Regions from separate parts of the Afifella sp. JA880 genome, predicted to be linked through region 2. Evidence: predicted binding sites of a transcription regulator. Region 2 holds the regulator's gene; the other holds the start of a gene.
What was found. The regulator LexA, encoded in region 2, represses DNA repair genes until DNA is damaged. The targets are predictions, from matches to a motif close to TGTTCNNNNTGTGTTCNG.
Positions count from the first base shown of each region.

Region 1 (15,072 bases), 230 kb from region 2:
CGGCACACGAATGAGCTGACCGCGATCGGTAACGAGCATGATCTGGTCGCCTTCCTCCACGGGGAAAGACGCCACCAGCGGCCCGTTCCGCTCATTCACCACCATGCCAATGATGCCTTTGCCGCCACGTCCGGAGATCCGGTATTCGTGCGACGACGTCTGCTTGCCGTAGCCGTGTTCGGAAACGGTGAGGATGAACTCTTCCGCAGCGCTCATCTCGGCGTAGCGCTCCGACGACAATGCGCCGGCCTCTGCCTCGACCTCGTCGCCCTCCTCGATGACGTCTCCTGCATCGCCGTTATCGGCCTCACCGGCGACAGCACGCCGCATCTTCAGATAGGCGCTGCGCTCCTCCGGAGTTGCCTCGAAATGCCGGAGGATCGACATGGAGATGACGCGGTCACCCTTGCCGAGACGGATCCCGCGCACGCCGACGGACGAGCGTCCGGCAAAGACGCGCACGTCCGTCACCGGGAAGCGAACGGATTGCCCGAAAGCGGTGGTCAGCATCACGTCGTCGTCCTCGGAGCAAGTCCAGACGCCAGCGATCGCATCGCCGTCATCGAGCTTCATCGCAATCTTGCCATTGCGATTGATGTTGACGAAGTCGGCAAGCGAATTTCGCCGCACTGTTCCGCCTGTCGTGGCGAACATCAAATCGAGCCGCTCGAACTCTTTGTCGTCGTCGGGAAGCGGCAGGATCGTCGTGATCGTCTCGCCTTCCTCCAACGGCAGGATATTGACGAGTGCCTTGCCGCGCGCCTGCGGCGCAGCCAGCGGCAGACGCCAGACCTTGAGCTTGTAGACGATGCCGCGGGAGGAGAAGAACAGGACCGCCGTATGCGTGTTGGCGACAAAGAGACGGTTGACGAAATCCTCCTCGCGGAAGGACATGCCCGACCGCCCCTTGCCGCCGCGACGCTGAGCCCGATAGGTCGCAAGCGGGACGCGCTTGATGTAGCCGGCGTGGGACACGGTGACGACCATGTCTTCGCGCTGGATCAGATCCTCGTCCTCGAGGTCGCCACCGCCCTCTTCGATCACCGTGCGACGGGGCGTCGCGAATTCCGCCTTCACCGCCGACAGCTCGTCTTTGACGATGCCGAGGATCCGCGCCCGCGAAGCCAGGATTTCGAGGTACTCTTTGATCTCGACCGCGAGCTTGTTCAATTCGTCGGCGATCTCGTCTCGGCCGAGAGCCGTCAGGCGCTGCAGACGCAGATCCAGGATGGCGCGCGCCTGCTCTTCCGAAAGGCGCACGGTCCCGTCTTCCAGAACCATATGCCGCGGATCGGCGATCAACCGCACGAGAGGCGCAACATCCTTGGCAGGCCAGGCCTTTGCCATCAATTGCTCACGCGCCGTCTGAGGATCGGGCGCAGCCCGGATCAGCGCAATCACCTCATCGATATTGGCCACCGCGATGGCCAGACCGACGAGGACATGGGCGCGATCACGGGCCTTGCCGAGCAGGAATTTCGTACGACGACCGACCACTTCCTCGCGGAACGAGATGAAGCTCGTCAGGATGTCTCTCAGGCCGAGCTGCTCGGGGCGTCCGCCGTTGAGCGCCACGAAATTCGCCCCAAACGTCGTCTGAAGGGGCGTGAAGCGATAAAGCTGATTGAGCACAACATCGGCGACGGCGTCGCGCTTCACCTCGATGACGACGCGCACACCCTGCCGATCGGATTCGTCGCGGATGTCCGAGATGCCCTCGAGCCGCTTCTCTCGCACGAGCTCGGCTATTTTCTCGATCATCGCTGCCTTATTCACCTGATAAGGCACCTCGGAGATGATGATCGCCTCGCGATCGCGAGCCCCCGTTTCGATCGCCACCTTGCCGCGCATGACGATCGAGCCGCGGCCGGTTTCGTAGGCAGAGCGAATGCCCGCTCGCCCAAGGATGACACCGCCTGTCGGAAAGTCCGGACCAGGGATGAGATCCATGAGATCGAGATCGGAAACCGTGGGGTCGTCGATGAGAGCAACGCAGCCGTCGATCACTTCGCCGAGATTGTGCGGGGGAATGTTCGTCGCCATACCGACGGCGATGCCGCCAGCGCCATTGACGAGGATGTTTGGGAAGCGCGCGGGAAGAACGACGGGCTCCTGCTTGCGCCCATCGTAGTTCTCCTGGAAATCGACGGTGTTCTTGTCGATGTCCTGCAGCATCGATTCCGCCGGCTTCGCCAGGCGGCATTCGGTGTACCGCATCGCCGCGGCAGGATCGCCATCGAGCGAACCGAAATTGCCCTGCCCGTCGACGAGCGGCAGGCGCATCGAAAAATCCTGCGCCATGCGCACGAGCGCATCGTAAATCGCCTGGTCGCCGTGCGGGTGGTAGTTACCCATCACCTCACCGACGACGCCCGCGCATTTGCGGTACGCTCGGTTCGAGGCGATCCCCATTTCGTTCATCGAATGGAGAATGCGGCGGTGAACGGGCTTCAGGCCGTCGCGAACGTCAGGCAGCGCACGGCTCACGATCACGCTCATGGCGTAATCGAGATACGAGGTGCGCATCTCATCTGTGATGGAGATGGAACGGATGTCGCCGCCGCGGCGTCCGTCGGAAGGAGTCTTGGCGTCAGTCAAGGAAAGAATCGAGTGCTGTGATGTGTGGCCCTCTTTCTAGCCGGAATCGGCCGATAAGCCAAGTCGAGAGCAAGTGTAATACATTAAACAAATCAAAGGCTTATAAAGGTGTCTGACAGTTTCGTTGCGCCAGGCCGCGACGAAGCCCCGATTCCGTCCGCAAAAGCCGCCTGAAACGGCGACGACGGGCGCGAAGCCGCGGCTTTTCGGGGGATCTCCATCGCAGGCATTTCTCCCTTATCGCGGGAGTGATAGGAGCTCGCGCATGGAACAGCTCGTTACCGCTTTCGTCACGCTCTTCGTCACCATTGATCCCGCCGGATTGGCGCCTCTCTTCCTGGCGCTGACGGCCGGCATGAACCGTGACCAGCGTCAGCAAGTGGCGCTGCGGGCGACGTTGATCGCACTTCCGATTCTGGTGATCTTTGCGCTCGCCGGATCAGCAATCCTGACGGTCTTCGGCATCACGCTGCCAGCCTTCCGCATCGCAGGCGGCATTCTTCTCTTCGTCATCGCCTTCGAAATGATCTTCGAAAAACGCCAGGAACGCCACGAGCGCAGCGCGACGCGCGTCCTCACCTCGGAAGATATCGGCCACATCGCCGTCTTCCCCCTGGCGATTCCGCTCATAGCCGGCCCCGGCGCCATCTCCGCGACGATCCTCGTCGCCAGCAAGAATCCGGGATTTGTCGGCATGGCCGAGCTCATCCTGGTGATCTTCGCCATTCTGGGGCTCACCTTCTTCGTCCTCGCGCTCGCAGAACGCATCGAGAAACTGATCGGCGAGACCGGGCGCATCGTGATCACGCGGCTTCTCGGCGTCATTCTGGCGGCACTCGCCGTGCAATATGTGGCCGATGGTGTTCTCGCATTCCTGGATGCGCACCAGAGCCCGCTTTGAACTCCAAAAGAAAAGGCCGGCGTAATGCCGGCCTTCCCCGAACTCCTGACGCGAGCATCTCGTCGAGAACTGCTCTTACGCGGCCTGACGCTGCGTATGCCGGCCCTCGGCGATTTCCTCCGCCACTTTCGCACAGAAGGCATCGAGGTCGCCCGGGTTGCGGCTCGTGACGATGCCTTGATCGACGACGACTTCCTTGTCGTGCCAGTTGGCGCCGGCATTCATCACATCGGTCTTGATCGACTTGTAGCTCGTCATGTCGCGACCCTTGGCGACACCTGTCTCAACAAGGAGCCACGGCGCATGGCAGATGGCACCGATGGGCTTCTTCTGCTCATAGAACGCGCGGATGAGGGACAGTGCCTTCTCTTCCACCCGCAGGAGGTCGGGATTGATCTGACCTCCCGGAAGAACCAGCGCGTCGTAATCGTTGGCGTTGACCTCGTCGAGCTTCCGGTCGACAGGGACTTCTCTGCCCCAATTGTCCTTATCCCAGCCCTTGATCGCGCCTTCCTGCGGAGAAACCACATGGACTTCGGCACCCGCCTCACGCAGCTGCTTCAGCGGCACCTCAAGCTCAGACTGTTCAAAGCCGTTGGTTGCGAGAATGGCTACTTTTTTTCCGGTAATATCGTGCATGTCTCAACTCCTTGAATATCTCGACGGCTTGCCCGTCTCTTCGATGATTCAACGACATACCCGGATGCGAGTTCCGACCTTTTCCGACCGCAGCGGCTCACTTAGACTGCCGGCGATGTGGCGGTGGACAATCCTCTTTCTTGCGCTCGCCGGCCTTACCCTTGCCGGCTGCACGAGCGATTCCGAGACCATGCGGATGCGGTGGTACGAGGCCCGCAAGGCGCAGCCGCCAAAGGGCGACAAGGTCTATGTCTGCCACGCCTTCAGCTGTCTCCTGACGACACCGGTGCGGTTTTCGCCGAAGGAGATCAAAATGCTCTCAGGGCCTTTCCGCGGCGTCGCCAATGCGCAGGAAGAGCGCCGCGCCATCTCCAAAGCCGTGCAGATTTTCGAGCACAACGTCGGACGGAAAATCGGCACCTCATCAGATCTGGGCGGCTTTGAGAAAGTCGGCGGCGGAGATCCGACCCAAATGGACTGCATCGACGAGGCCACCAACACAACGAGCCTGCTCGTCTTTTTGCAGGAGCACGGAGTGCTCAAATATCACACGGTCGCCGAGCCGGTCGCCAGAGGCTTCTTCCTCGACGGGCGCTATCCCCACGCGACCGCCGTCGTGATCGACACCCGGTCCAAGCAACGCTGGTCGATCGATTCCTGGCCCAACGCCAATGCCGAGCCACCCGTGATCATGACGCTCAAGGATTGGTTCGCCGAGCGGTAAGGCGGGGCGAACACCTCTCCACAAACGAAGCGCACAAACGAAAACCGCCGGCGAAGTCTCGCCGGCGGTCTTCAACCCAAAACCTGGCCTCAGAGGCCGTAAATCAGAACGTGGCTTCCCGCGCCACGCGGCGGATTTCGCCCGGAGTGATGCCGATGTCGTGCAGCTCACGAACGGAGAGCCCCTGCAACTCCTTCAGAGTGCGCTGATAGCGGCGCCAGCGGCGGAAGCGACCAAGCAGGCCCTTGGAGGACGTGCCCATAATGAACCTCGGAATGTTTTATCTAGCGTTTGACGAGGCGGATATAGCGATACCCGCTCCGCTTTTGCAGTGCACAAATCGCATGGCTGGGATGCCGAAAAGGGAGGCAGTTGCCGCAATTTTGTAACCTTATCCGCCTGCGTAAGAGGCAGTTTCCGTTCGCGGGTATTTTTGGGCTCAGAAACGGCCCTCATCCGGGATGTTGAGGAGCTCGCCGCAGGCCTTGCAGTGAACCGCATCGACCTCGTGGCGTTGCAGACCGCAGCTCGGGCACGTGAAGCGGATCTTGCGGGGGCGCAGGAGGACCTGCACGAGGCGCAGGAACAGCGTGACCCCAAAAATCATGATCACGACAGCAACCAGCCGCCCGCTCGTGCCGCCGAGCGTGATGTCGCCAAAACCCGTGGTCGTCAATGCGGTGACGGTGAAATAGAGGGCATCGACATAGTTGCCGATTTCCGGATTCTGCCGGTACTGCGTCTCGTAGACGATGCCCGTCATGATGAAGAGAAACACGGCCAGATTGGCGAGCGCGATGATCGCTTCCTCATTTTGCCGAAAGAAGCGGCTGCGTTTTCGGAAGCGGACGAGCACGTGATACGTGCGCAAAAGCCGCAGGGTTCTGAGGACCCTCAGGAAACCTGCACCTTCATCGGCAAGCGGTAGCAAAAACGAGACGATCGCGGCGACATCTGCCCAGGTCGTGGGATGCGCTAGATAGGAAAGGCGACGCCGGCTGATGAAAAGCCTGGCCAGAAAGTCCGCCAGGATGACGAGGCCCAGTCCGAAATCGAACCACATGAGCGGGCGCGAATACGGCACGAAAGACGTGACGACGACGAACGCGAGCGTCGCGCAGTCGAAGATCAGGAGCCCTAAGCGAAAATAATGGGCGCGCCGGCTATCACCCTCGTAAAGCCGCGTCAGCAAACTGCGCAGCCCCGGCGGGTTACGCCCTGAGGATGCGCCTCGCGGTCGCTTGTCGGGCAATCGCCGATCTCGTCTTTCTTCCAAAGCGATTTCCCTCAACGCCCTGCGGCCAACGCGCTTGTTCATCATGGGTTCGCCGCCATGGCCACGCAACACGCCACGGCGTTCGCGAGGCCTTTGCAGCAAAAAAGGCCGTGGGTGCACAACAAGAGCACCGCGATGGTTGAAACGTAAAGAGAGCTGCACACACCGGCCAGCCACGCGTGCAAGCCGCTCACATCACGTCTTCCAAGGCAATGAGGATTGGCTGCTGGCTTTTGAGGATCTTGCTTCGCGCCTCCTCCATGGAAAACCACCCGGCGCGATCGGCTTCGGGAAAGGCCCGCCGCTCGCCGGAGTGCGGCGGCCATTCCATTTCAAAAACGTTGCTCTTGAACGCGCCGAGGTCGAAATCCCCCTCAAGCGCAAAAACCTCAACGCGCTTGCCGCCCGCCTGCCTGAACTCGCCCAGCCAAAGGAGCACGCCCGTCGGCACACATCCTGTGTCTTCAGCGAACTCGCGTCGGGCGGCCACCTCCGCAGCCTCCCCGTCTTCTCGGAGCCCCTTGGGGACCGACCACGCGCCGTCATCCTTCTTCGCCCAGAACGGGCCACCTGGATGAACGAGCAGCACTTCGGGGCCGGAAGGTCCCCGGCGGAACATCAGAATACCTGCGGAGCGGAGAATCGTGCGCCTCGTCGCCGGACGCGCTATTCCGCGGCTTCCGAGCGCCGCATGCCACGTTCCAGAATCGGCTTCAAAAACTGACCTGTGTAGCTCCGCGGCTCTGCCACGACCTCTTCCGGCGTGCCTGCCACCACGATCTCACCGCCGCCGTCGCCACCCTCGGGCCCGAGATCGATGATGTAATCGGCCGTCTTGATGACATCGAGATTGTGCTCGATCACCGCCACCGTATTGCCCTGCTCGACCAGCTCGTGCAGCACTTCCAGAAGCTTCGCCACATCGTGGAAATGCAGACCGGTGGTCGGCTCGTCGAGGATGTAGAGGGTGCGCCCGGTCGCACGCTTCGACAATTCCTTGGCAAGCTTCACGCGCTGCGCTTCGCCGCCGGAAAGCGTCGTCGCCTGCTGGCCGATGCGCACATAGCCGAGCCCCACACGCGCCAGCGTCTTCAGTTTGTCGCGCACGGCGGGGATCGCCTGGAAGAAGCCGACGCCTTCCTCAACCGTCATATCGAGGACGTCCGCGATAGACTTCTCCTTGAACGTGACTTCCAAAGTCTCGCGATTGTAGCGTTTGCCGTGGCAGACGTCGCAGGTGACATAGACGTCCGGCAGGAAGTGCATCTCGATCTTGACGACACCGTCGCCCTGGCAGGCCTCGCAGCGTCCACCTTTGACGTTGAACGAAAAACGGCCCGGCTGGTAGCCGCGCGCCTTCGCCTCCGGCAGCCCCGCAAACCATTCGCGGATCGGGGTGAACGCCCCCGTATAAGTCGCGGGATTGGAACGCGGCGTGCGCCCGATCGGCGATTGATCGATGTCGATCACCTTGTCGAGATGCTCGAGCCCGACAAGCTCCGCATGCGGGGCAGCCTGTTCGCGCGCACCGTTGAGACGTCGCGCCACCGCCTTATAGAGCGTGTCGATGAGGAGCGTCGACTTGCCCCCACCCGAAACACCGGTCACGCAAGTGAAGGTGCCGAGCGGAATTTTCGCCGTAACATCCTTGAGATTGTTGCCCGTCGCGCCGACGAGCTTCAGCCAGCGCTTCTTGGCGGCCTTGCGGCGCGCCTCCGGAACCTCGATCGCCCGCGTGCCGGACAGGTACTGGCCTGTGAGCGAGGCCGGACTTGCCATGATATCGCCGGGCGTACCCTCCGCCACCACCTCGCCGCCATGGATGCCCGCGCCGGGCCCCACATCGACGACATGATCGGCCGCCATGATCGCATCCTCGTCGTGCTCGACGACGATGACGGTATTGCCGAGGTCGCGCAGATGCTTGAGCGTCTCCAGAAGCCGGGCATTGTCGCGCTGATGCAGGCCGATCGAGGGCTCGTCCAGCACATAGAGAACGCCGGTCAGGCCCGAGCCGATCTGGGAGGCGAGCCGGATGCGCTGGCTCTCGCCGCCCGATAACGACCCGGAATTGCGCGACAAGGTCAGATAATCGAGCCCGACATCGTCGAGAAAGCGAAGCCGCTCGCGAATTTCCTTGAGAATGCGCAGCGCGATCTCATTCTGCTTTCCGCTCAGCTTTTCCGGCAATTCCGTGAACCAGCGGTTCGCCTCGCGGATGGAAAAATGTGACACCTCGCCGATGTTGAGGCTTGCGATCTTCACCGCGAGCGCTTCCGGCTTCAGCCGCAGGCCGTTGCAGGACGCGCATGGCGTCGAAGACATGTACTTGCCGATCTCCTCGCGCATCCAGGCGGAGTCGGTTTCCTTCCAGCGCCGCTCCAGGTTCGGGATAATGCCCTCGAAGGTCTTCTTCGCCTGATATTTTCTGAGCCCGTCGTCGTAGACGAGAGCAACCTTATCCTTGCCGGTGCCATACAGGATGGCCTGGCGGGCATTTTCCGGCAGCTCCTCGAACGGAACGGTCAGGCTGAAGCCGTAATGCTGGGCGAGCCCCTCGAGCGTCTGCAGATAATAAGGCGAGCTCGATTTCGCCCAAGGGTGGATCGCCCCCTTGCGCAGGCTCAAGCGCGGATCGGGAACCACGAGATCGGGATCGATGCGCAGTTCGGATCCGAGCCCGTCGCAGGTCGGACAGGCGCCGAAGGGATTGTTGAACGAAAACAGCCGCGGTTCGATCTCGGGGATCGTGAAGCCGGAGACGGGACAGGCGAACTTTTCCGAAAATACGATCGATGCCGGCGGCTTCCCGCCTTCACCCATATCCGCGAACTCGGCGACGGCGATGCCATCGGCAAGCCGAAGGGCCGTCTCCAGAGAATCGGCAAGCCGGCTCCCGGCATCCGCTCGCACGACGACACGATCGACGACGATATCGACGTCGTGCTTCAGCTTCTTGTCGAGCGCCGGCGCCTCGGCGATCTCATAGAACGTTCCGTCGATCCGCGCGCGCTGAAAGCCACGCTTCATATATTCAGCGAGATCCTTGCGGAATTCGCCCTTGCGGCCACGCACCACCGGCGCCAGCAGATAAAGCCGCGTCCCCTCCGGCAAAGCCAGAATGCGATCGACCATCTGGCTGACCGTCTGACTTTCGATCGGCAAACCCGTCGCCGGCGAATAAGGAACACCGACGCGCGCAAACAAGAGCCGCATATAATCGTAGATTTCCGTCACCGTGCCGACGGTGGAACGGGGATTGCGCGACGTCGTCTTCTGCTCGATCGAAATTGCCGGTGACAGGCCGTCGATCTGGTCGACGTCCGGCTTTTGCATCATCTCCAGAAACTGGCGCGCATAAGCCGATAGCGATTCGACGTAGCGCCGCTGTCCCTCGGCATAGATGGTATCGAAGGCGAGCGAGGATTTGCCCGAGCCAGAAAGGCCCGTCATCACGATCAGACTGTCTCGCGGCAGATCGAGATCGACGTTTTTGAGATTGTGTTCGCGCGCGCCCCGCACGGAGAGCGTCTTTTGCGGATCCGTCATGGCCGTTCCGGAGGATGGTGATGCGGGCTGGCTCGCCCGATGCTTATTTAGTGCAGCCGGAGTGATGGAAAAACCCCGTCCTTCCCGCTTCGCGATATGTGCGCTCTCGGACGCCGATCATTCGCCAAGTAGGACACGCCCATCCGCATCGATCGTCCAAAACGGGTTGTGTGCAACCTCCCACAAATGTCCGTCGGGGTCGGCAAAATAGCCCGAATATCCACCCCAGAAAACTTCCTCGGCCGTTTTGACGACCTCGGCTCCCGCCGCCTCCGCCTCCTTCAAGACGACGTCGACCTCTTCGCGACTTCTCGCATTGAAGGCCAGCGTGATGCCCGAAAATCCGGATCCGTCCGGGTCGACTTTGGCATCGGCCGCCAGCGACGTCCGCGGATAAAGCGCCAGAACGAAACCGTTCAAATCATAGAACACCACTTCTTCGTGGGCGTTCGCACGTTGCCAGCCGAGGCCATCTTCATAAAACTGCCGCGCGCGTGACAGGTCGCTAACGCCCAGCGTCACGACACTCAATCTCTGTTCCATAGGCCCGCCCCTCGTCCGATGATCTTGCGTGATGTCGCTAGGGAACATACAGTGAACGGCATCCAGCGACAAGCGTCTTTGCAGGGGCCCGTTTACAGTTCGGCGGCGCTTGAGTGAAAAGGGGCAACCTTTGGCCGCTCTCGGCGGCTCCAGAAACCAGGGAGAATTTCATGGCCGGCAGCGTCAACAAAGTCATCTTGATCGGCAATCTCGGGGCCGATCCCGAAATCCGGCGCCTGAACGATGGCCGTCCGGTGGTCAATCTGCGGATCGCGACGTCTGAGAGCTGGCGCGACCGCAATTCCGGAGAACGGCGCGAGCGCACCGAATGGCACCGCGTCGTCATCTTCAACGAAGGGCTGGCAAAGATCGCCGAGCAATATCTGCGGAAGGGCTCGAAGGTCTATCTCGAAGGTCAGCTGCAGACGCGCGAATGGGAAGACCAGTCGGGTCAGAAACGCTTCTCGACCGAGGTCGTGTTGCAGGGCTTCAATTCGGCCCTCACCATGCTCGACACGCGTGCCGGCGGCGGCGGTGGCAGCTATGACGCCCCCTCCTCCGACCGGGGCGGACGTTCGGATTTCGGCTCTTCGGGTCCGATGGAAGGTGGCCGCGGCTCCTTCAAGGACGACCTCGACGACGAAATCCCGTTCTGATTTCGGGTCGGCAGAGAAACAGCAGACAAAATGAAGGGCCGCTCACGCGGCCCTTCGCTCATATGCCCGGGGTTGGGCCTTTCGGAAAACCTTTGGCTCAGTTGTTCTCCTGTCCCGGAACGGTCAGCACCGGACGCGGGGTCTCGTCCGTGCTCGCCGGCAAGATCGGATAATCGACCTGCGGCTGCTCGCCCGTCAGCGTGTGCAGGAACGCCACCATGGAATCGACTTCATCCTCGGTGAGCTCCGTGCCAAGCTGGGCCGTCGCCATCACCTGCACCGCCTGACGCAGGCTCCAGACCTGCCCACTGTGGAAATAAGGCGCGGTCAGCGCGATATTCCGCAATGTGCCGGCACGGAAGACATATTCATCCGTTGCCGTATGCGTCACCGCGAAGCGGCCCTTATCGTCCGGCGGAAGGATGTCCGCACCCGGCTTTTCCACGACGCCGAACGGGAAATAATCCTGACCGCCGACATTCACGCCGGAATGGCAGGAGACGCAGCCCTTATCCATGAACAAGGAGAGACCGTGCTTCTCCTTGTCGTTCAGGGCATTCGCGTTGCCGTCGAGGAATTGGTCGAAGCGGGAAGCCGGCGTCACCAGCGTCACCTCAAAGGCCTCGATCGCCTTTGCGACATTGTCGAGTGTGATCGGATCCTCGTCGCCCGAAAACACGACGTCGAAGCGATCCTTGTACTCAGGCATGCTGTTCAGAACCGCAACCACCTCATCAGGGGTGGAGTTCATCTCCACCGCCGCCTGCATCGGCCCGACGGCTTGCGCTTTCAGATCTTCCGCCCGTCCGTCCCAGAACTGGGCGATGTTGAAGACGGAATTGAGAACCGTCGGCGCATTGCGGGGGCCGCGCTGCCAGCCATGTCCGACAGAGGTCGGCTGCAGATCCGTTCCGGCCAGGCCAAGATTGTGGCAGGTGTTGCAGCTCAGAAGGTGAGAAGAAGACAGCCGCGGATCGAAATACAGCATCTTGCCGAGTTCGACCTTCTCGCGGGTGATGGCGTTGTTTTCGGGGGCCTGCACCATCGTCGGAATCGGATCGAAGAAGCCGTTGGCGTCTTCCATCAATTTCTGGTCGTCCGCAGCATAGGCCGCAGTGCCTAGCCCGGCCGTAAGTAGGAGCGAGACCAGCAAACGTGTCATCGCGCTCTCCATTCATTTGCGAGAGAGCCACGGGATATGAGACGTCAAGGCGAGCACGACCGGCGACCGTCGGGTCGGCTCGTGGCTTTTGGCGTTCAAGGCCCGCGACCCAGATCGCTGCCTCAGGTCGCGGACCAACTCTAGCAGCAGGGGATGGGCTACTTTTGACTTATATCAATTCTAAGGTAAGCTCGTCATTCTGCCGCATCTGGCCGCTCCTCGCCTCAGTGGGACGCAGCACTGCTCCGCCGTTCTTCCTCGACCGCAATTTTGTGATCACCCGCAGATTGCACCTCGATGAAGAGACGCCGGATTGTCGGGATGCGTGCCTTGATGGCCTTTTCCAGACGCGTGATGGTGGCTTCGACGCGCCCGGCCGGCATATCGTCCTCAAAGTCGACCGAGAGCGCCAGCAGGATGTCGTTGGGTCCGCGGTGCAATGTCCTGAGTTCGTTCATTTCACGAACACCTTCCTCCCGCTCAACGATCTCACGCACCGCAGCGACCGTTTCCGGTGCCGCCGACTCGCCGATCAACAGGCCTTTGGTTTCGATCGCGAGAAGCACGGCCGTCGTCCCAAGAATAATACCGATCCCGATCGAGGCGGCACCATCAAGCCACGGAAGGCCGAGATAACTGGCGAGAAACACGCCGATCAACGCAACGACGAGACCAAGGAGCGCCGCAGTATCTTCGTAAAGCACCGTGAAGACGGTGGGGTCCTTGGAATGGCGAACGGCCTCGAAGAAATTGTGCCCTTCGTTCCTCTGGCGACGAAACTCGCGGTAGGCAACGGTCCATGACGCGCCTTCGAACACGATCGCCAGCGTCAGAACGATGTAATTGACGAATGGAGACGTGATCTCGTTGGCGTCGGTTATCTTGTGCACGCCCTCATAGACGGAGACGCCAGCGCCGACCGCAAAGATCAGGATCGCCACCACAAAGGCCCAGAAATAGATCTCCGCGCTGTAGCCGAAGGGATGCGCGCGATCCGCCGGACGAGACGCTCGCTTCATCCCATAGAGAAGAAGCCCCTGGTTGCCGGTATCGACAACCGAATGGATGCCTTCCGACAACATCGCCGAGGACCCTGTGTAGGCGGCGGCACCGAACTTCGTGATGGCAATCGCCAGGTTTCCGACAAGCGCCGCATAAATCGCCTTTTTCGAACTTCCCGCCATCTCAACCCCCGTTTTGTCGCCTTGGACGGCTATTGTTGCACTGCCTGACAAGCATCATATGGATTCGCGCAGGCACCCTGCCTCTCCCCTTGCGATCTCGTTGGCAAGCGTCAACATGCACAGGCGTGAAGCGTTGCATTCGACATATTCCCCCCAGCGACGAACGAAGCAGCAGAAGCTGAGAGACACGAAATGACGAGACCCATCCATGTTATCGGCGGCGGCCTCGCCGGCTGCGAAGCCGCCTGGCAGATCGCCGAAGCCGGCATCGCCGTCGTGCTGCACGAAATGCGGCCTGAGGTCGAGACGCCGGCCCACAAGAGCGACGGTCTCGCCGAGCTCGTCTGTTCGAATTCGTTCCGCTCTGACGATTCCACGAGCAACGCCGTCGGTGTCCTGCATGCGGAGATGCGAGCCGCGGGTTCGCTCATCATGCGCGCGGCCGACCGCCATCAATTGCCTGCCGGCTCGGCGCTTGCTGTCGATCGCGACGGTTTCTCCGAGGCTGTGACACAGGCCATTGCCGATCATCCCTTGATCCGAATTGAACGCGGCGAGATCTCCAGCCTGCCCAATCCCGACCAGCCGACCATCATCGCCACCGGCCCTTTGACGAGCGGCGCGCTCGCGACCGCAATCCGCGAAGCGACGGGCGAAGACCAGCTTGCCTTTTTCGACGCAATCGCACCGATCATCCATCGCGACAGCATCAACATGGATATCGCCTGGATGCAGTCCCGCTACGACAAACCCGGGCCCGGCGGTGACACGGCCGCCTACCTGAACTGTCCGATGGACCGCGCCCAGTACGAGGCCTTCATCGAAGCCCTACTTCAAGCGGAGACCGCCGATTTCCGCGAATGGGAAGAGGATACGGCCTATTTCGAAGGCTGTCTTCCGATCGAGGTGATGGCGGCGCGCGGAGCTGAAACCCTGCGCTGGGGTCCGATGAAGCCGGTCGGCCTCACCAATCGGCACAAGCCGGAGGAGAAGCCCTGGGCTGTCGTGCAGCTCCGCCAGGACAACCAGCAGGGCACGTTGTTCAACATGGTCGGCTTCCAGACCAAAATGAAATACGGCGAGCAGACCCGTATTTTCCGAATGATTCCGGCTTTAGAGAATGCGGAATTCGCGCGTCTCGGCGGCATTCACCGCAACACGTTTCTGCGCTCACCGAAAATCCTCGACGAGACGATGCGCCTGAAGGTGCAGCCCCATATCCGTTTCGCCGGCCAGATCACCGGCTGCGAAGGCTATGTCGAATCGGCCTCCATCGGGCTTCTCGCCGGACGATTCGCGGCCGCTGAGGCACTTGGCGATCAACCGGCTCTGCCTCCGGATACGACGGCCCACGGAGCGCTCCTCGCCCACATTACCGGTCGCAATCTCGTGGATAAGGAGAACGGCGACTTTCAGCCGATGAACGTCAATTTCGGCCTTTTCCCGGACATCGAGGCGCCTACACAAGACGCGGACGGACGCAGGATGAAGGGCAAGGAGCGCGGCGTGGCCCGCAAGCGCACGCTCGCTGCGCGCGCACTCGCCGATTTTACGAGATGGCTTGCGGCCAACGAGTTGCGGAAGGCCGCCTGAGAGGCGAAGCGTCTTCTGTGAAACTCAGGTAGATCAGCGGCCCTTGCCGAAACCGGCAAACACCATCCGGCTCAGAAAACTGAGTGCCGGCATCCGCTGAGGAGACGTGAGGAATCTCGCCGGATCCCGCCCGATTCGGGCAAGCAGGACATCCGCGGCTTTCAGTGGCAGAAAAGCCGATCTGGCCTCCCCGCGAACCTGCTTGAGCGCTGCGCCTGCACGGCTTCGGTGCATACGCCCGAAGGCG
Region 1 covers NZ_JAOANH010000001.1:129,533-144,604, reverse strand. The annotation lists gene gyrA (DNA gyrase subunit A) at 1-2,598, opposite strand, end outside; gene NYQ83_RS00760 (MarC family protein) at 2,864-3,499, shown strand; gene NYQ83_RS00755 (type 1 glutamine amidotransferase domain-containing protein) at 3,575-4,138, opposite strand; gene NYQ83_RS00750 (hypothetical protein) at 4,203-4,862, shown strand; gene NYQ83_RS00745 (DUF1127 domain-containing protein) at 4,966-5,124, opposite strand; gene NYQ83_RS00740 (potassium channel family protein) at 5,302-6,054, opposite strand; gene NYQ83_RS00735 (NUDIX domain-containing protein) at 6,329-6,781, opposite strand; gene uvrA (excinuclease ABC subunit UvrA) at 6,805-9,687, opposite strand; gene NYQ83_RS00725 (VOC family protein) at 9,805-10,230, opposite strand; gene NYQ83_RS00720 (single-stranded DNA-binding protein) at 10,401-10,886, shown strand; gene NYQ83_RS00715 (cytochrome-c peroxidase) at 10,984-12,048, opposite strand; gene NYQ83_RS00710 (cation diffusion facilitator family transporter) at 12,273-13,232, opposite strand; gene trmFO (methylenetetrahydrofolate--tRNA-(uracil(54)-C(5))-methyltransferase (FADH(2)-oxidizing) TrmFO) at 13,425-14,825, shown strand; gene NYQ83_RS00700 (phytoene/squalene synthase family protein) at 14,859-15,072, opposite strand, start outside.
Region 1: a site for LexA is predicted at 10,271-10,288, ahead of NYQ83_RS00720 (single-stranded DNA-binding protein). Genes of this name have one in related genera too.

Region 2 (15,072 bases):
ACGTCGACGCTCTGCGGATCGCGGGGCTTGCGCATATCCTCGCGATTTCGGGCCTGCATATGATGCTGATTGCCGGCACGGCCTTCTGGCTCGTGCGTGCGGTGCTGGCGTTGTCGGAACATATGGCGCTCGTTCTCCCGATTCGAAAAATCGCAGCGGCCGTAGCACTCGCCGTCGGCGCCTTCTATTTGTCGATCTCCGGTGGCAACGTGGCGACGATCCGCGCCTTCGTGATGCTTGCGGTCATGCTGACGGCCGTTTTTCTGGATCGTCCCGCTCTCTCACTGCGCAACCTCGCGATTGCAGCTTTCGTGGTCGTCGCGCTCCAGCCCGAGAGTGTGCTCGAACCGGGCTTCCAGATGTCCTTTCTGGCCGTCGCCGCCTTGGTGGCAGCCTGGGAAGCCTGGCGCGACCGTCCGCGCCAGGATCTTGCTGAACCCGCCCACGGGCTCTCGCGGCTTCTCCGCAGGCCTGTCGTGGCGATCGGTGCCGTCTGCTTGACCACGCTCGTCGCCGGTCTCGCCACATCGCCGTTCGCGGCTTTCCATTTCGGACGGCTCGCGTCCTACTCTCTCCTCGGCAATATCATTGCGATGCCGCTCGTCTCGCTCATCGTGATGCCGGCGGGGCTCATCAGCCTGATTGCGATGCCGTTCGGTCTGGAAACCGTGCCGTTGACCGTCATGGCCTGGGGCATCGATCTCGTCCTCGCTTCGGCGCATTTCGTAGCGTCATTGTCGGGCGCCACCGTTATCGTCCCGCCGTTTCCCGCGATCGCGCTCATTCTGATGTGCGGCGGGCTTCTGTGGCTCAGCCTCTGGCGCTCGCAGCTGCGCCTCTACGGCGTCGCACCACTCTTGCTGGGGGCGCTGCTTGCATGGCTTCTCGGCGCCAGGCCCGACCTTCTGGTGGATGAGGCGGGGAGGGCGGTTGCTGCCCGTGACGTCGCCGGACACCTCCAAATCGTCGGTGCACGGCAAGGCTCCTTCCTTGACGATGTCTGGCGGGAGGGCGAGGCGGAAGCCGCGGGAACCTCAGGCTTTCGTTGCGACGCCGAAGCCTGCGTTCTGGAGATGCCCGAAGGACTGACCCTTTCGCGCGTCACCGATCCGGTGGCCTTTTCGGAAGATTGTCGTCGCGTCGAGATTATCGTCACGCAGCTGCGCGCACCAAGAGATTGCGCCGCGCGCATCGTCATCGACCGCACCGCGCTCGCCACCCATGGAGCGCACGCTCTCTTTATGGAAATCAACCCCCCGGACGGTGTGGCTCCGCACCTTGACCTTCGCACATCGCGCCCATCCATCCGGCGACCGTGGCAGGGGTCGCCGGCACTCAAATGACGTCGAGGCCAGAAAGGCTGAGAAGCGCTCAGTAGCGGCGCAAAAGCCCTACGAGGCGACCCTGGATGCGGACCCTGTCCGGACCGAAGATGCGGGTCTCGTAGGCGGGGTTGGCAGCCTCAAGCGCGATCGATGCGCCTTTGCGGCGCAGCCGCTTCAAGGTCGCCTCTTCGTCGTCGATCAGCGCCACCACCACATCTCCACTGTCGGCACTGTCCTGACGACGAATGACCACGGTGTCCCCGTCGAGAATGCCGGCCTCGATCATGGAATCGCCGCGCACTTCGAGCGCGAAATGCTCCCCCTTCGAAAGGAGGTCCGGCGGCACGACGATGGAATGGCTCTGATTCTGAATGGCGGAGATCGGAACGCCGGCCGCAATCCGCCCCATGACCGGGACGCTCGCGCCTCGCTCACTCTCTTCGATGGCTTCTTCCTCAACGGGTTGGGGCGCCTTGCCGAGCCGGCCTTCGATTACGCTCGGCGTGAAGCCTCGCTGCTGCGGTCGCCCGAAACTCGGATTGACCGCATCGGGGAGGCGCAGAACTTCCAGCGCGCGTGCCCGATTCGGCAGCCGCTTGATGAAGCCACGCTCTTCCAGGGCGGTGATGAGGCGATGAATCCCGGATTTCGATTTCAGATCGAGCGCGTCCTTCATCTCGTCGAACGAGGGCGGCACGCCCGATTCCTTCAGTCTTTCATTGATGAAGAGCAGAAGCTCGAGCTGCTTCTTTGTCAGCATTGCCGTCCCCTCGCGATGCGAGTCGCGTCTCGTGTACAAATCACGAACGCACACTACCTGTTCATGGCGTGTTCCACAAGTCTTGGGGGCCGTGCGGGAGGTTACGAGAGGGCTTGCGCGAGATCGATGACGGCAACCACATCGCCGGCCCGGGCCGCTGGAGCAAAGGGAGAGCGAATGATGAGGGCGTCCGAACGGGCAAGCGTCGCAAGAAGAGACGAATCCTGCTCGTCAGCGACGGTGACGGCTGTCCGCCCCTGCCACTCAACGAAGCGCGCCCGTAGATATTGCTGGCGGTTGCCGACCTCAGGCAACGCTGCTGCAAGTGGCAACAGGCGTGTTGGCTCGCCGCCTTCGGCACCCTGCATCGCCCCGATAAGAGGCTTCAAAAAGACGAGTGCGCAAATGAGGGCGGAGACGGGGTTTCCGGGCAGGCCGAGCACCCGGGTGCGCCCGAGCGTACCGAACATGACCGGTTTGCCCGGCCGCATGGCGACCCGCCAGAAATCGACCTTGAGACCTTGCTCGGCGAGCGCCGGTTGGACGAGATCGTGGTCGCCGACCGAGGCGCCACCGATCACCACCAGGATATCGGCATCCGCCGCGCCTGCTGCAGCATCGGCAATCGCCTGTTTGTCGTCGACGGCGACGCCGAGATCGCGTGCGAGACCGCCACAGGCCACAACCATCGAGGCAATCGCCACGCCGTTCGAGGAGACGATCTGGTCTGGGCCTGGCTCTTCTCCGGGTTCGACGAGTTCGTCGCCGGTCGAAAGGATGGCCACGATTGGCCTCTGGCGTACCGGAACGATTGCATGGTTCATCGCTGCAGCAAGCGCCGTTTCGCGCGTCCCGATCCGGCGTCCGGCATGAAGAAGCGTCTCGCCCTCCCGGAAGTCGAAGGCCGCGGCGCGTATGTGCCGGCCTGCCGCCACCGGCTCCAGAACCTCGATGCGGTCGCCGTCGGCGCCGGCGTTTTCCTGAATGAGGATGGCATCGGCCCCGTCGGGGACAGGCGCTCCGGTGAAGATGCGAACCGTCTCCCCCATGCCAAGAGTTCCGGCAAAATGGGAGCCCGCGCGTGCTTCGCCGATCTGGCGCAGCCATGCGCCTGAGGGCGTATCCTGAGCGCGTACGGCATAGCCATCCATCGCAGACGCACGGAACGGCGGTTGGTTACGTCTCGCTGCAAGATCGCGCGCAAGCACCCGGCCGCGTGCTTCCGTCAGGGGGACACTCTCTTCCCCGAGGCGCGTGACGCCTTTGAGCATGCGGGCAACGGCATCTTCGACCGAAATCAGGCTCATGGGTCGGAACGCCAATCGCCGGAAGCGCCGCCGCTCTTCTCCTCCAGGCGAATATCGCCAATCGTCATGGCCCGGTCGACGGCCTTCGCCATGTCGTAGATGGTGAGACAGGCGACGGAAACCGCTGTGAGCGCTTCCATTTCGACCCCCGTCTTGGCATCCACACGTGCCATCGCACGCACCCGAAGGCCGGGAAGCTTCTCGTCGGGCAGAATATCGACGGCGATCTTCGACAAAGCCAGAGGATGACAGAGCGGGATGAGATCGGAAGTGCGCTTGGCAGCCATCACGCCCGCAATACGCGCGGTCGCGATGACGTCGCCCTTCTTCATGTCGCCCTCGCGAATGAGGCGCAGTGTCTCCGGCGCCATGCGAACGCTTCCGCTCGCGACGGCGATGCGCGTCGTCACCGCCTTGTCTCCGACATCGACCATTTCCGCGCGCCCATCGTCGGAAAGATGGGTGAGGTGATCTTTCATTTGGCGGCCTGCGGAGCCGGCGAGGCGAGGAGCCGGCGGGTTGCCTCGGCCACGTCGTCGGAGCGCATCAGGCTTTCGCCGACGAGGAAGGCGTGGATGCGGCAGGCTTTCAGGCGAGCGATATCCGCAGGCGAAAAAATACCGCTTTCTCCGACAATTAGCCGATCTTCCGGAATCAGTTTCGCAAGCCGTTCGGAAGTCGTCAGATCGGTGTGAAAGCTGCGCAGATCCCGGTTGTTGATCCCGATCATCGGCGAAGCGAGGGTGAGCGCGCGCTCGAGCTCCGGCTCGTTATGGACTTCGATAAGCACATCCATGCCATATTCGAAGACGCTGTCTTCGAGGGCTTTTGCTTCATCGTCGGAGACCGCAGCCATGATGATCAAGATGCAGTCCGCCCCCCAGGCGCGTGCCTCAGCCACCTGATAGGGCGTGAACATGAAGTCCTTGCGCAACGCCGGCAGGGAGACGGCCGCGCGTGCCGAGGTCAGAAATTCTGGCGCCCCCTGGAAGGACGGGGCATCGGTCAGAACGGAAAGACAGGCGGCGCCGCCGTCCTGATAGGCTTGTGCAAGTTCAGGCGGATTGAAATCCGGCCTGATCAGTCCCTTTGACGGGCTCGCTTTTTTGATCTCGGCAATGAGGCCAGGCTGGTCTGCCTCTGCCTTGCGACGCAGAGCGGCCAGAAAACCGCGCGGCGCTTCCTGATCGGCGAGGCGGGCTTTGAGCTCCTGAAGCGGGATGGCAGCCTCCGCGGCTTCGATCTCTTGCCGCTTGTAGCCTTCGATTTTCTTGAGGATGTCGTTCACGAGGCTGGGGCCGTTTCGTTGGAGACACGCAGGAGCGCTTCGAGCGCAGCTTTTGCCTTACCGGAATCGATCGATTCCTCGGCCATGTCGGCGGCTTCCTCGACGAGCTCGGACTTGCCGGCGACGATCAGAGCGGCTGCGGCATTGGCAACGACCACATCGCGGTAAGGACCGAGCTCACCGTCGAGAAGATCGCGCAGGGCGGCCGCGTTTTCCTCTGCCGTGCCGCCTTTCAGATCCTCCGGCAGCGCTTCTTTGACATCGAAATCCTGCGGATGGACCTCGAAGGTGCGGACATGCCCTTCCTTGAGCTCCGCGACATAGGTGCGTCCGGTGGTCGACACCTCGTCGATGCCGCCGGCATCCCCATAGGTGCCGTGCACCACCCATGCCGTTTCCGCGCCGAGATTTTTTAGCGCGTTGGCAATGGGTTCGACCCATTCCTTAGAGTAAACCCCGAGCATGTAGCGCTTCACTTTCGCCGGATTTGCAAGGGGTCCGAGGATGTTGAAGATCGTTCGCGTGCCGATTTCGACGCGTGAGGGACCGACATGGCGCATGGCGGCATGATGGTTCGGCGCGAACATGAAGCCGATGCCGGCCTCGCGGATACAGCGTGCGATACCTTCGGGCTTGAGATCGACATTGACGCCGAGTGCCGTGAGGCAGTCGGCGGCACCCGAGCGGGAGGAAAGGGCGCGGTTGCCGTGCTTGGCGACAGGAACGCCGACACCCGCAACGACGAGCGCTGCACCCGTCGAGATGTTATACGTGCCGGAGGCATCGCCGCCCGTGCCGACGATATCGATGGCGCCTTCGGGAGCCTCGACCGGCGTCATGCGAGAGCGCATCGATGTGACGGCGCCGGCGATCTCCTCGATCGTTTCACCGCGCACTCTGAGGCCCATCAAGACGGCACCGATCTGTGTCGGCGTCGCTTCGCCCGACATCATCACGTCGAAGGCCTGCTGCGCTTCGGCTTCGGTCAGGCTTTCACGATTGGCCAGCTTGGCAATCAGCGGCTTGAGATCGCTCATGAGAGCACCTTGGGGCTGGCGTCTGCCGCGCCCGTCGTCTGACGGAAACTTGCGGCGAGCTTCAGGAAATTGTCCAGAATGCGATGACCGTGTTCGGAGGCGATGCTCTCGGGGTGAAACTGCACCCCGTAGACCGGATGAGACCGGTGCTGCACGCCCATGATCACGCCATCGGCTGTATGCGCCGTCACCTCGAGGCTCTCCGGCATACTCTCCGGCAAGATGGTGAGAGAGTGATAGCGGGTCGCCTGGAACGGTCCGTTGATGCCGTGAAACACGCCCGCGCCCTCATGTTCGATAAGGGACAGCTTGCCATGCATGAGAGACGGTGCGCGCACCACTTCGCCACCATAGGCCTGACCAATCGCCTGATGGCCGAGGCACACGCCGAAGATCGGCATCTGGCCGTTCGCCTTCTTGATCAAGTCCAGCGAAACGCCGGCTTCGTTCGGGGTGCACGGGCCGGGGGAGAGAATGATGCCTTCGGGCTTGGCAGCGAGCACGTCTTCCGTCGACCATTCGTCATTGCGCAGAACCTTTGTCTCGGCGCCGAGTTCGCCAAGGTAATGCACGAGATTCCAGGTGAAAGAATCGTAGTTATCGATGACGATGAGCATGGGCGGCTCGCGTTTGTCTGTCATCTGCACGGATTAGGCGGGGAGGGCGCGGTGGTCAAGAAACGCCGCGCCGCACGGATGCAAGTGGCCGCTCAGACGCCGGAGACGCGCTATTGTCCGCGGCCGGCCTGGTTGGCGAAGCGGCGCGCCTCTTCGGCCGCGCGAAACAGCGCTTTTGCCTTGTTCACGCATTCCGCCTGTTCTGAATCCGGATCGGAATCGGCGACGATCCCGGCCCCGGCCTGAACATAGATGGTGTCATCTTTGACGACCGCGGTTCTCAAGACGATGCAGGTATCCATGTCACCGTCGGCCGTGAAATAGCCGACGCAGCCGGCGTAAGGACCGCGCTTCGATTCCTCCAGCTCGTCTATGATCTGCATCGCCCGGATTTTTGGTGCTCCGGAAACGGTGCCGGCCGGAAAGCCGCCGGCGAGGGCATCGATCGCGTCGCAATCCTTGCGCAGATCGCCTTCCACGTTGGAGACGATGTGCATCACCTGGCTGTAATGCTCGAGGAAAAATTTGTCGGTCACGTGCACCGAACCGATCTCGGCGACCCGCCCGACATCGTTGCGCCCGAGATCTAGGAGCATGAGATGCTCCGCGAGTTCCTTCGGGTCTGCCAGAAGCTCTTCGCCGAGGCGCTTATCCTCCGCCGCAGTGGCGCCGCGTGGTCTCGTGCCTGCGATCGGCCGGATGGTGACCTTGCCGGCGCGCGCCCGCACCAGGATCTCCGGGCTCGAGCCGACGATGGAGAAGCCGCCGAAATCGAGAAAATACAGAAACGGTGCCGGATTGACCCGCCGCAGAGCGCGGTAGAGCGAGAAGGCGGGAAGCGGGAAGGGCGTTTCGAAACGCTGCGACAGCACCACCTGAAAGATGTCTCCGGCGGCGATATATTCCTTCGCGCGGCGAACCTTCTCTTTGTAGGCTTCCGGAGTGGTGTTTGAGGTGGTGTCCGAAGCGAGCGGCACGTCGGCCGTTTCGACGCCGCGCTCCAGCGGTCGATCGAGCGCGTCGACGATTTCCGTGAGCAGATTGACGGCCGTTTCATACGCCGCCCGCGCCGCGACGCCGGGTGTCGGCCTGACGGGCGTGACGACGGTGAGCTCATCCTTGACCGCATCGAAGACGACAACGGCCTGCGGACGCATCAAGACGGCATCAGGCAGGTTGAGGCTGTCCGGTGGAACGTTCGGCAAACGCTCCATCTGACGCACCATGTCGTACCCGAGATAGCCGAAGACGCCGGCGCCCATCGAAGGCAGATCCTCCGGCACATCGACCCGGCTTTCGGCAAGGAGGGCGCGCAGAGCCTGCAGTGGCGGTTCGTCGAGTGGGGTAAAATCATCAAGATCGGGCGCGTGTGCGATTGCGGCCTGGCTTCCCTCCGCCTTGAATATGAGATCAGGTTGAAGCCCGATCATCGAATAGCGCCCCCGCACGGCACCGCCTTCGACCGATTCCAGGAGGAAGGAATTGGCGCGCCCGGCGGCGAGCTTCAGAAAGGCGGAGACGGGTGTCTCGAGATCGGCAACGAGACGGGTGTAAAGCAGTTGCGCTTTGCCCTCGCTGTAAAGCTGCTCGAAGGCGCCGAAGGCTGGCTCGACTTGCATGTTATTGCTGGCTTTCTCCAACGATCTGCCCGTAGATCGCCTGATTGACGGAGATCGATCGCTCGTTGATCAGATGGGCATTGTAGGCCTGCAAGAGGTCGCCGGCGATGGCTTCCCCGAGGCTGTCCCGCAATTGCGTGGCCCCTGCCGCTTCCTCGAAATACGCGGGCACGGTGACGCTGTCGACGTGCAGGAGGATCCGGTTCTGCGGATCTTTTCCTTCCGCGTTGGCCACGTGATTCTGCGGTCCGGCAAAGGCTTGCGCGACGGCATTCGGGCTGAGGGGGCTGTCGGGCTGCTGCGAGGCCGTGCGCGTCACACCTTCCGCCGTCTCGACGTCCTTGCCGATTTCGGAGGCGATCTCGGATAGCGGTGTCCCGCTCTTGAGACGGTCGAACAGGGCATTGGCGCGGTCGCGGATACGGGTGGCGCGTTGATCGGCCTGCCATGCGGCGACGACCTCCGGCTTGACCTCGTCGAGGGTGCGGTCGCGAGCCGGTGTGGTTTCGGTCACGTCGTAGAAATAGAACGTGTTCGTGCCGACATGGATTGGGTCGTTCTCAAGCCCGACATCGCTTTGAAAGGCGTCGGCGATCAGATCCCGGCCACCCGGCACGGAGACTTCGTTTCCGTCCGGCCCGGTCCCGTCCGCAGCGACCGCGTCGATCTTCTGGTAGGGAAGGTCGAGCTTCTGGGCGACTTCCTGAAGCGTTGCGCCACCGGCGCGTTCGTCCTCGATCTGATCGTAGAGCGAAAGAACCTCGTTGGAGCTTTGGCGCTCGGCCATCTCTTTTCGCAGTTCCGGCTCGACCGCAGAGAACGGTTGGGTGGAGCCTTCCTCGACATTCACAACCTTGATGATTGCCGGTCCGAGACGGGCGTCCAGGACCGGAACCGTTGCCCCTTCCTCTGCGGCAAAGGCGGCGTCAGCGACGCTCTGGTCCACGATTTCGGCCTTTGATTTCAGGCCGAGGTCAACGGCTGTGAGATTTCTCTCGCTTGCAACCTCTTCAAGCGTCTTGCCGGAGGAGATTTCGTCGGCAGCCTTCTTGGCATCTTCGGGATCGTTGAGCCGCAGCTGGAGAACGCGCCGCCGCTCGGGCGTCGAAAAGCGTTGAGACTGGCTGTCGTATTCTTTCCTGACATCTTCCTCGGAAATGGAGGCAGGATCTGCGATGGCGGCCGGCTCGAGCGCGATGATGCCGAGGGAGCGGTATTCCGGCGCTCGAAATTGCGACTGATTGTCCTCAAAGAAGGCCTGAAGGGTTGCATCGTCCGGCTCGCCCACCGCTTCGATCGCGCTCGTATCGACGATCACGTACGAGATCGTCCGCGCCTCGTTCTGATAGCGATAGAAGGCATCGAGCATCGGCTTCGGCGCGCTGACGTCACCGGCTATGGCGGAGGCGATCTGCCGGCGCACCATGCGCTCGCGCATATCGGCGATATAGTCTTCTTCGCGCAGTCCCGCGTTGGCGAGGAGGGTCCGGAAGCGCTGCCGGTCGAAGCGGCCGCCAACCCCCTGGAAAGTCGGATCGGAGGCGATCTCCTGAGCGAGCTTATCGTCGGAGACGCCGAGATTGTATTGCGAGGCCTGGTCGTCGAGGGCGGCTTCTGAGACGAGTTGCGAGAGAACCTGTTGAGGCAGGCCGATGTTGCGAGCCTGCTCCATCGTCATCACTTGGTTCATCTGCTGCGAGAATTGCTGCATGCGCTGGCGCAGCGCGCGGTCGAACTGGACCGCCGTCACCTCTTCGTCACCGACAGAGGCAAGCGTGCCCCGGCCATAGCCGCTGAACTGGTTCGCCACGCCCCAGATACCAAAGCTGACTACCAGCAGCCCCAGGAGCAGCTTGGCCATCCAGCCGCTTGTCGCTTGACGCATTCGATCGAGCATGGAACACCCTCGGCCCAACAAAAACGCCGGGCAAGAGCGCCCGGCCCGCGCATCATAGGCATCGGTCGGTGCCCTGCCAAGCACAGCGCCGCCGCCACTTCAACCCACAGGGACGACGCATCATGAAATGGGTGATCGGCAATTGGAAAATGAACGGCCTTTCGGAGAGCCTTCATGAGGCCCGTTCGATCGGAGACGGCATCGGCGGCTGGACCGGCAAAGTCGTTTCTATGGTCTGCCCGCCCGCGACTTTGATTGCACGCATGGCCATGCATTGTGCTGGCACGCCTCTCGAATTCGGTGGCCAGGACTGCCATGCGAAAGCCTCAGGCGCGCATACTGGGGATATCGCCGCCGAGATGCTGCATGACGCGGGTGCACGCGCAGTGATTCTCGGACATTCGGAACGCCGCACGGATCATAGCGAGACGAACGAAGAGGTGCGCGCGAAGGTCGATGCCGCATGGCGCGCTGCCCTGACGCCGATCGTCTGCGTCGGTGAAGTCGAAGCGGAGCGGGATGCGGGCCGTGCCGAAGCCGTGGTGGAAGAACAGCTCGCCGCCTCCCTGCCGGATGCCCTTCCGGCCCAGGAGAACGAAGACCTGATCGTCGCCTATGAACCGGTCTGGGCGATTGGCACCGGCCGTGTACCGACCGAGGCCGATATCGGTGCCATGCACGGCCAGATTCGCGCGCATCTTGTTAAGCGCTACGGCGAGGCGGGTCACCGCGTCCCGATCCTTTACGGAGGCTCGATGAAGCCGGACAACGCCAAAGCGATCATGTCCATCCCCGACGTCGATGGCGGTCTTGTCGGCGGCGCGAGCCTCAAGGCTGAGAGCTTCTTGGCGATCGCCGAAGCGGCTGCGGCAGCAGAAGCGGCCTAACCGCCTTTAAGTCGACACCGGCCTCGTGTAGAAGGCCGACCAAATTCCAAAAACGGCAATTGATCTGATGACTACTGTTGTGATCGTCATCCACCTGATGGTGGTTTTGGCCATGATCGCCCTTGTACTCCTGCAGCGCTCGGAAGGCGGTGCGCTCGGCATCGGCGGGGGCGGCGGCATGATGAGCGGCCGCAGCGCCGGCAATCTTCTGACGCGCTCGACCGCAATTCTGGCTGCGGCGTTCTTCGCGACTTCGATCGGGCTGACGGTCCTGGCGAGGCTCGATAGCGGGCCGAGCGACATCTTCGAACGCTTGCAGAACCGACCTGTCGCGCCGGCGACGACCACCGAGCCGAATGCGCCCGCGGCGCCTGCAGACACGTCCGGCGATCAGCCCGTGACGCCGCCGAGCGCGCCGAGCGGAGCGCAGGACGGACCGGGCGTCCTTGACGCTCTGAAGAGCTTGTCGAACTCTCCGCAGCCGATGCAGCCAACGTCGCCTTCGACGTCCGGCCCGCAGACGCCTCCGGCTGAAACGCCCTCTGAGGCTCCTGCCGATACGGCGCCCGAGCAGACTGCTCCCGAACAGACATCTCCTGCGCCTTCGGATGCTTCGTCCGACGCATCGTCGGCAGGCGACGACACGGGTAGCCCGGCAAGCGAGGCATCGCCTTCGGATGAGGCTGTGCCGTCCAATGCGGAAACTCCGGCGAGCGAAGACGCCCAGTCGGGCACCGGCAATTCGGCTGGTTCGCAGAATCCGGATCAGCCGCTCGGAGGCTCGGCCCAGTAATGCTGTTTGTCTCTTGGGCACCCGCCGCGTTCACCGCGGCGGTGGTGCCTTTGCGTCACAGCCGTGCCCTTCTGCACGGCTGTTTCATTTTCGACTCCACGAATCGTTCCAGCTTAGGTAAGCGTTGAGGCCCATGGCGCGGTACATCTTCATCACCGGCGGCGTGGTCTCCTCCCTCGGCAAAGGTCTCGCATCCGCAGCGCTCGGCGCGCTGCTGCAGGCCCGTGGCTATAAGGTCCGCCTCCGCAAACTCGACCCGTATCTGAATGTGGATCCGGGTACGATGAGCCCCTATCAGCACGGCGAGGTCTTCGTGACCGACGACGGCGCTGAGACCGATCTCGATCTTGGCCATTATGAGCGTTTCACCGGTCGCTCGGCCAATCAGCAGGACAACATCACGACCGGGCGGATTTATCAGGAAATCATCGCCAAGGAGCGGCGCGGCGACTATCTCGGCGCCACCGTTCAGGTGATCCCGCACGTGACGGATGCCATCAAGGAATTCGTCCTCGACGGCAACGAAGATTACGACTTCGTTCTGTGCGAGATCGGCGGAACCGTCGGCGACATCGAAGGCCTGCCGTTCTTCGAGGCGATTCGGCAGCTCGGCAACGAGCTGCCGCGTGGTCAGGCGATCTTCATCCATCTGACGCTGATGCCGTTCATTCCGGCGGCCGGCGAATTGAAGACGAAGCCGACGCAGCATTCCGTGAAGGAGCTGCGTTCGATCGGCATTCAGCCCGATATTCTCCTGGTGCGCTGCGACCGCCCGATCCCGGCCGCGGAGCGGCGCAAGCTCGCGCTTTTCTGCAATGTGCGTGAGAGCGCGGTGATCACGGCGGAAGACGTCGGCTCGATTTACGATGTGCCGCTCGTCTACCATCGCGAGGGGCTCGACGCCGAGGTGCTGGCCGCTTTCGGCATCGACTATGCCCGCGGCATGGAGATCACGCGCTGGCAGGACATCTCCGACACCATCCACAATCCGGAAGGTGAGGTGACGATCGCCATCGTCGGCAAATATACCGGCTTGAAGGACGCCTATAAATCGCTGAGCGAGGCGCTGCAGCACGGCGGCATCGCCAACAAGGTGAAGGTCAACCTCGAATGGATCGAGAGCGAGATCTTCGAGAAGGAAGATCCCGCACCCTGGCTCGAGCGCGTCAACGGCATTCTCGTCCCGGGCGGATTCGGTGAGCGCGGAGCGGAAGGCAAGATCGCTGCGGCGACCTTCGCACGCACGCGCAAGGTTCCTTATTTCGGCATCTGCTTCGGCATGCAGATGGCGGTGATCGAAGCTGCCAGGAATATGGCTGGCCTTGAGAACGCCAATTCGTCGGAGTTCGGAGCTACCGACGAGCCGGTCGTCGGGCTGATGACGGAATGGCTGAAGGGCAATCAGCTGGAGAAGCGGGCAGAGCAGGGCGATCTCGGCGGTACGATGCGACTTGGCGCCTATCCGGCCTCTCTGTCGGAGGGGAGCCGCATCGCGTCGATCTATGGCCGCAAAAACATCTCCGAGCGCCATCGCCACCGCTACGAGGTGAACATCGAATACCGAAAGCGGCTGGAAGAGGCGGGGCTCACCTTCGCCGGCATGTCACCCGACGGGCTGTTGCCGGAAACGGTGGAGCTCGCCGAGCATCCCTGGTTTATCGGAGTGCAGTACCATCCCGAGCTGAAATCGCGTCCGTTCGAGCCGCATCCGCTCTTTGCGTCCTTCATCGCCGCGGCCGTAGAGCAGAGCCGGCTGGTTTGATCTCGCAGGCGCGGGCCATTCCGGTGCCGCGCTTGTCCGAGCTTTTGCTGGCACCTATGCCTGCGGCCCTGAAATGATTGCCGAAAGACCACCATGCGTCCGATCGATCACCTCGTCTTGCCGGTTGCCGCGCTTGCTTCGGCGCGAGAGCGTCTGACCGAGCTCGGCTTCCAGGTCTCGCCGGATGCGCGGCATCCTTTCGGCACAGGCAACGCCCGCGTATTCTTCAAGAACCGCACCTATCTTGAGCCGATTGCCACGCTCGATCAGGCCGTGGTCGACAAGGGGATCGCCGAAGGGCTCGTCTTCCTCGACAGGATCGCGAAGGCGAGCGCACGTGCCCCGGAAGGCTTCGCGATGCTGGCCTTGAAGGGCGACGATGCGGAGGAAGCTCTGGACCTCTACCGGCAGAAAGGCTTTGGCGTCGGCGATCTCTTTTCGTTCGTCGGCAAGGCGCGCAACGATGCCGGCGAAGAAACCGAATATGGGGTGCGTCTTGCTTTCGCGGCCGATCCGAAAGCGCCGGAGGCCGCGATCTTCGTCTGTCAGCCTGTCGGCATGAGCGTGAATACCGGCACGCATTATTGTGACCACCCAAACGGATCAGAAGGCGTCGTCGCCGTCGCTGCGGTCGCCAAAAACCCGGCCGACTTTCATGTCTTTCTTTCGGCGGTGACCGGACAGCGTGAGCTGCGCGCAACGTCGTTTCTCGTCGAGGCGGAGCTTGGTTCGCAGAGGCTGCTCCTCATGACGCCGGCGGGGTTTGAAAACCGTTACGGCGCCACCGCTCCCGACCCAGGCGACGGCTTCGTCTTCGCTGCCTTCGAGGTCCTGGTCGACAATCTCGATAAGACGCGCGAGTTTGCGCCAGACGGGGTGCGCCATGGAGAGCGGCTGGTCGTGCCGCCGGCGCCAGGTCTCGGAACCGTCCTTGCTTTCGTGGAAAACCGATGAACGACACCGTGCAGCGTTTAGTCCCCAATGCGGTCGTTGAAGCCGGCAGCGTTAACTTCGGAAATCACCTGCCGTTTTCGCTTATCGCGGGACCCTGTCAGATGGAGAGCCGCGATCACGCCTTCGATATGGCGGGCGCGCTCAAAGAGATGACGCAACGGCTTGGGATCGGCCTCGTCTACAAGACGAGCTTCGACAAGGCGAACCGTACGAGCCTCTCCGGGCGCCGGGGCGTCGGGCTGGAGGCGGCGTTGCCGGTTTTCGCCGGCATCCGCAAGGAGCTCGACCTGCCGGTTCTGACCGACGTTCATGAGCGTGGGCAGTGCGCCGAAGTCGCCGAGGTCGTCGACATTTTGCAGATCCCAGCCTTCTTGTGCCGGCAGACGGATCTTCTCATCGCCGCCGCAGAGACCGGCCGTGTGGTGAACGTGAAAAAGGGCCAGTTCCTGGCGCCCTGGGACATGAAGAACGTTGTCGCCAAGCTCATGGCGAGTGGCAATCCAAACGTCCTTCTGACCGAGCGCGGCGTTTCCTTCGGCTACAATACCCTGGTGTCCGACATGCGCGCGCTGCCGCAAATGGCGGAGACCGGAGCACCGATCATTTTCGATGCAACGCATTCGGTGCAGCAGCCGGGCGGGCAGGGCGGCTCCTCAGGGGGCGATCGCCGCTTCGTTCCGGTACTTGCCCGCGCGGCAATCGCGGTGGGCGTTGCCGGGCTCTTTGTCGAGACGCACCAGGATCCCGACAACGCGCCCTCTGACGGGCCGAACATGGTGCCGCTTTCTGACATGGAAGCGATGCTTGAACGGCTGATGGCGCTCGA
Region 2 covers NZ_JAOANH010000001.1:357,385-372,456, reverse strand. The annotation lists gene NYQ83_RS01825 (ComEC/Rec2 family competence protein) at 1-1,343, shown strand, start outside; gene lexA (transcriptional repressor LexA) at 1,372-2,085, opposite strand; gene glp (gephyrin-like molybdotransferase Glp) at 2,187-3,392, opposite strand; gene moaC (cyclic pyranopterin monophosphate synthase MoaC) at 3,389-3,871, opposite strand; gene trpC (indole-3-glycerol phosphate synthase TrpC) at 3,868-4,680, opposite strand; gene trpD (anthranilate phosphoribosyltransferase) at 4,677-5,717, opposite strand; gene NYQ83_RS01795 (anthranilate synthase component II) at 5,714-6,334, opposite strand; gene trpE (anthranilate synthase component I) at 6,445-7,953, opposite strand; gene NYQ83_RS01785 (peptidylprolyl isomerase) at 7,955-9,838, opposite strand; gene tpiA (triose-phosphate isomerase) at 9,973-10,737, shown strand; gene secG (preprotein translocase subunit SecG) at 10,805-11,530, shown strand; gene NYQ83_RS01770 (CTP synthase) at 11,664-13,292, shown strand; gene NYQ83_RS01765 (VOC family protein) at 13,386-14,246, shown strand; gene kdsA (3-deoxy-8-phosphooctulonate synthase) at 14,243-15,072, shown strand, end outside.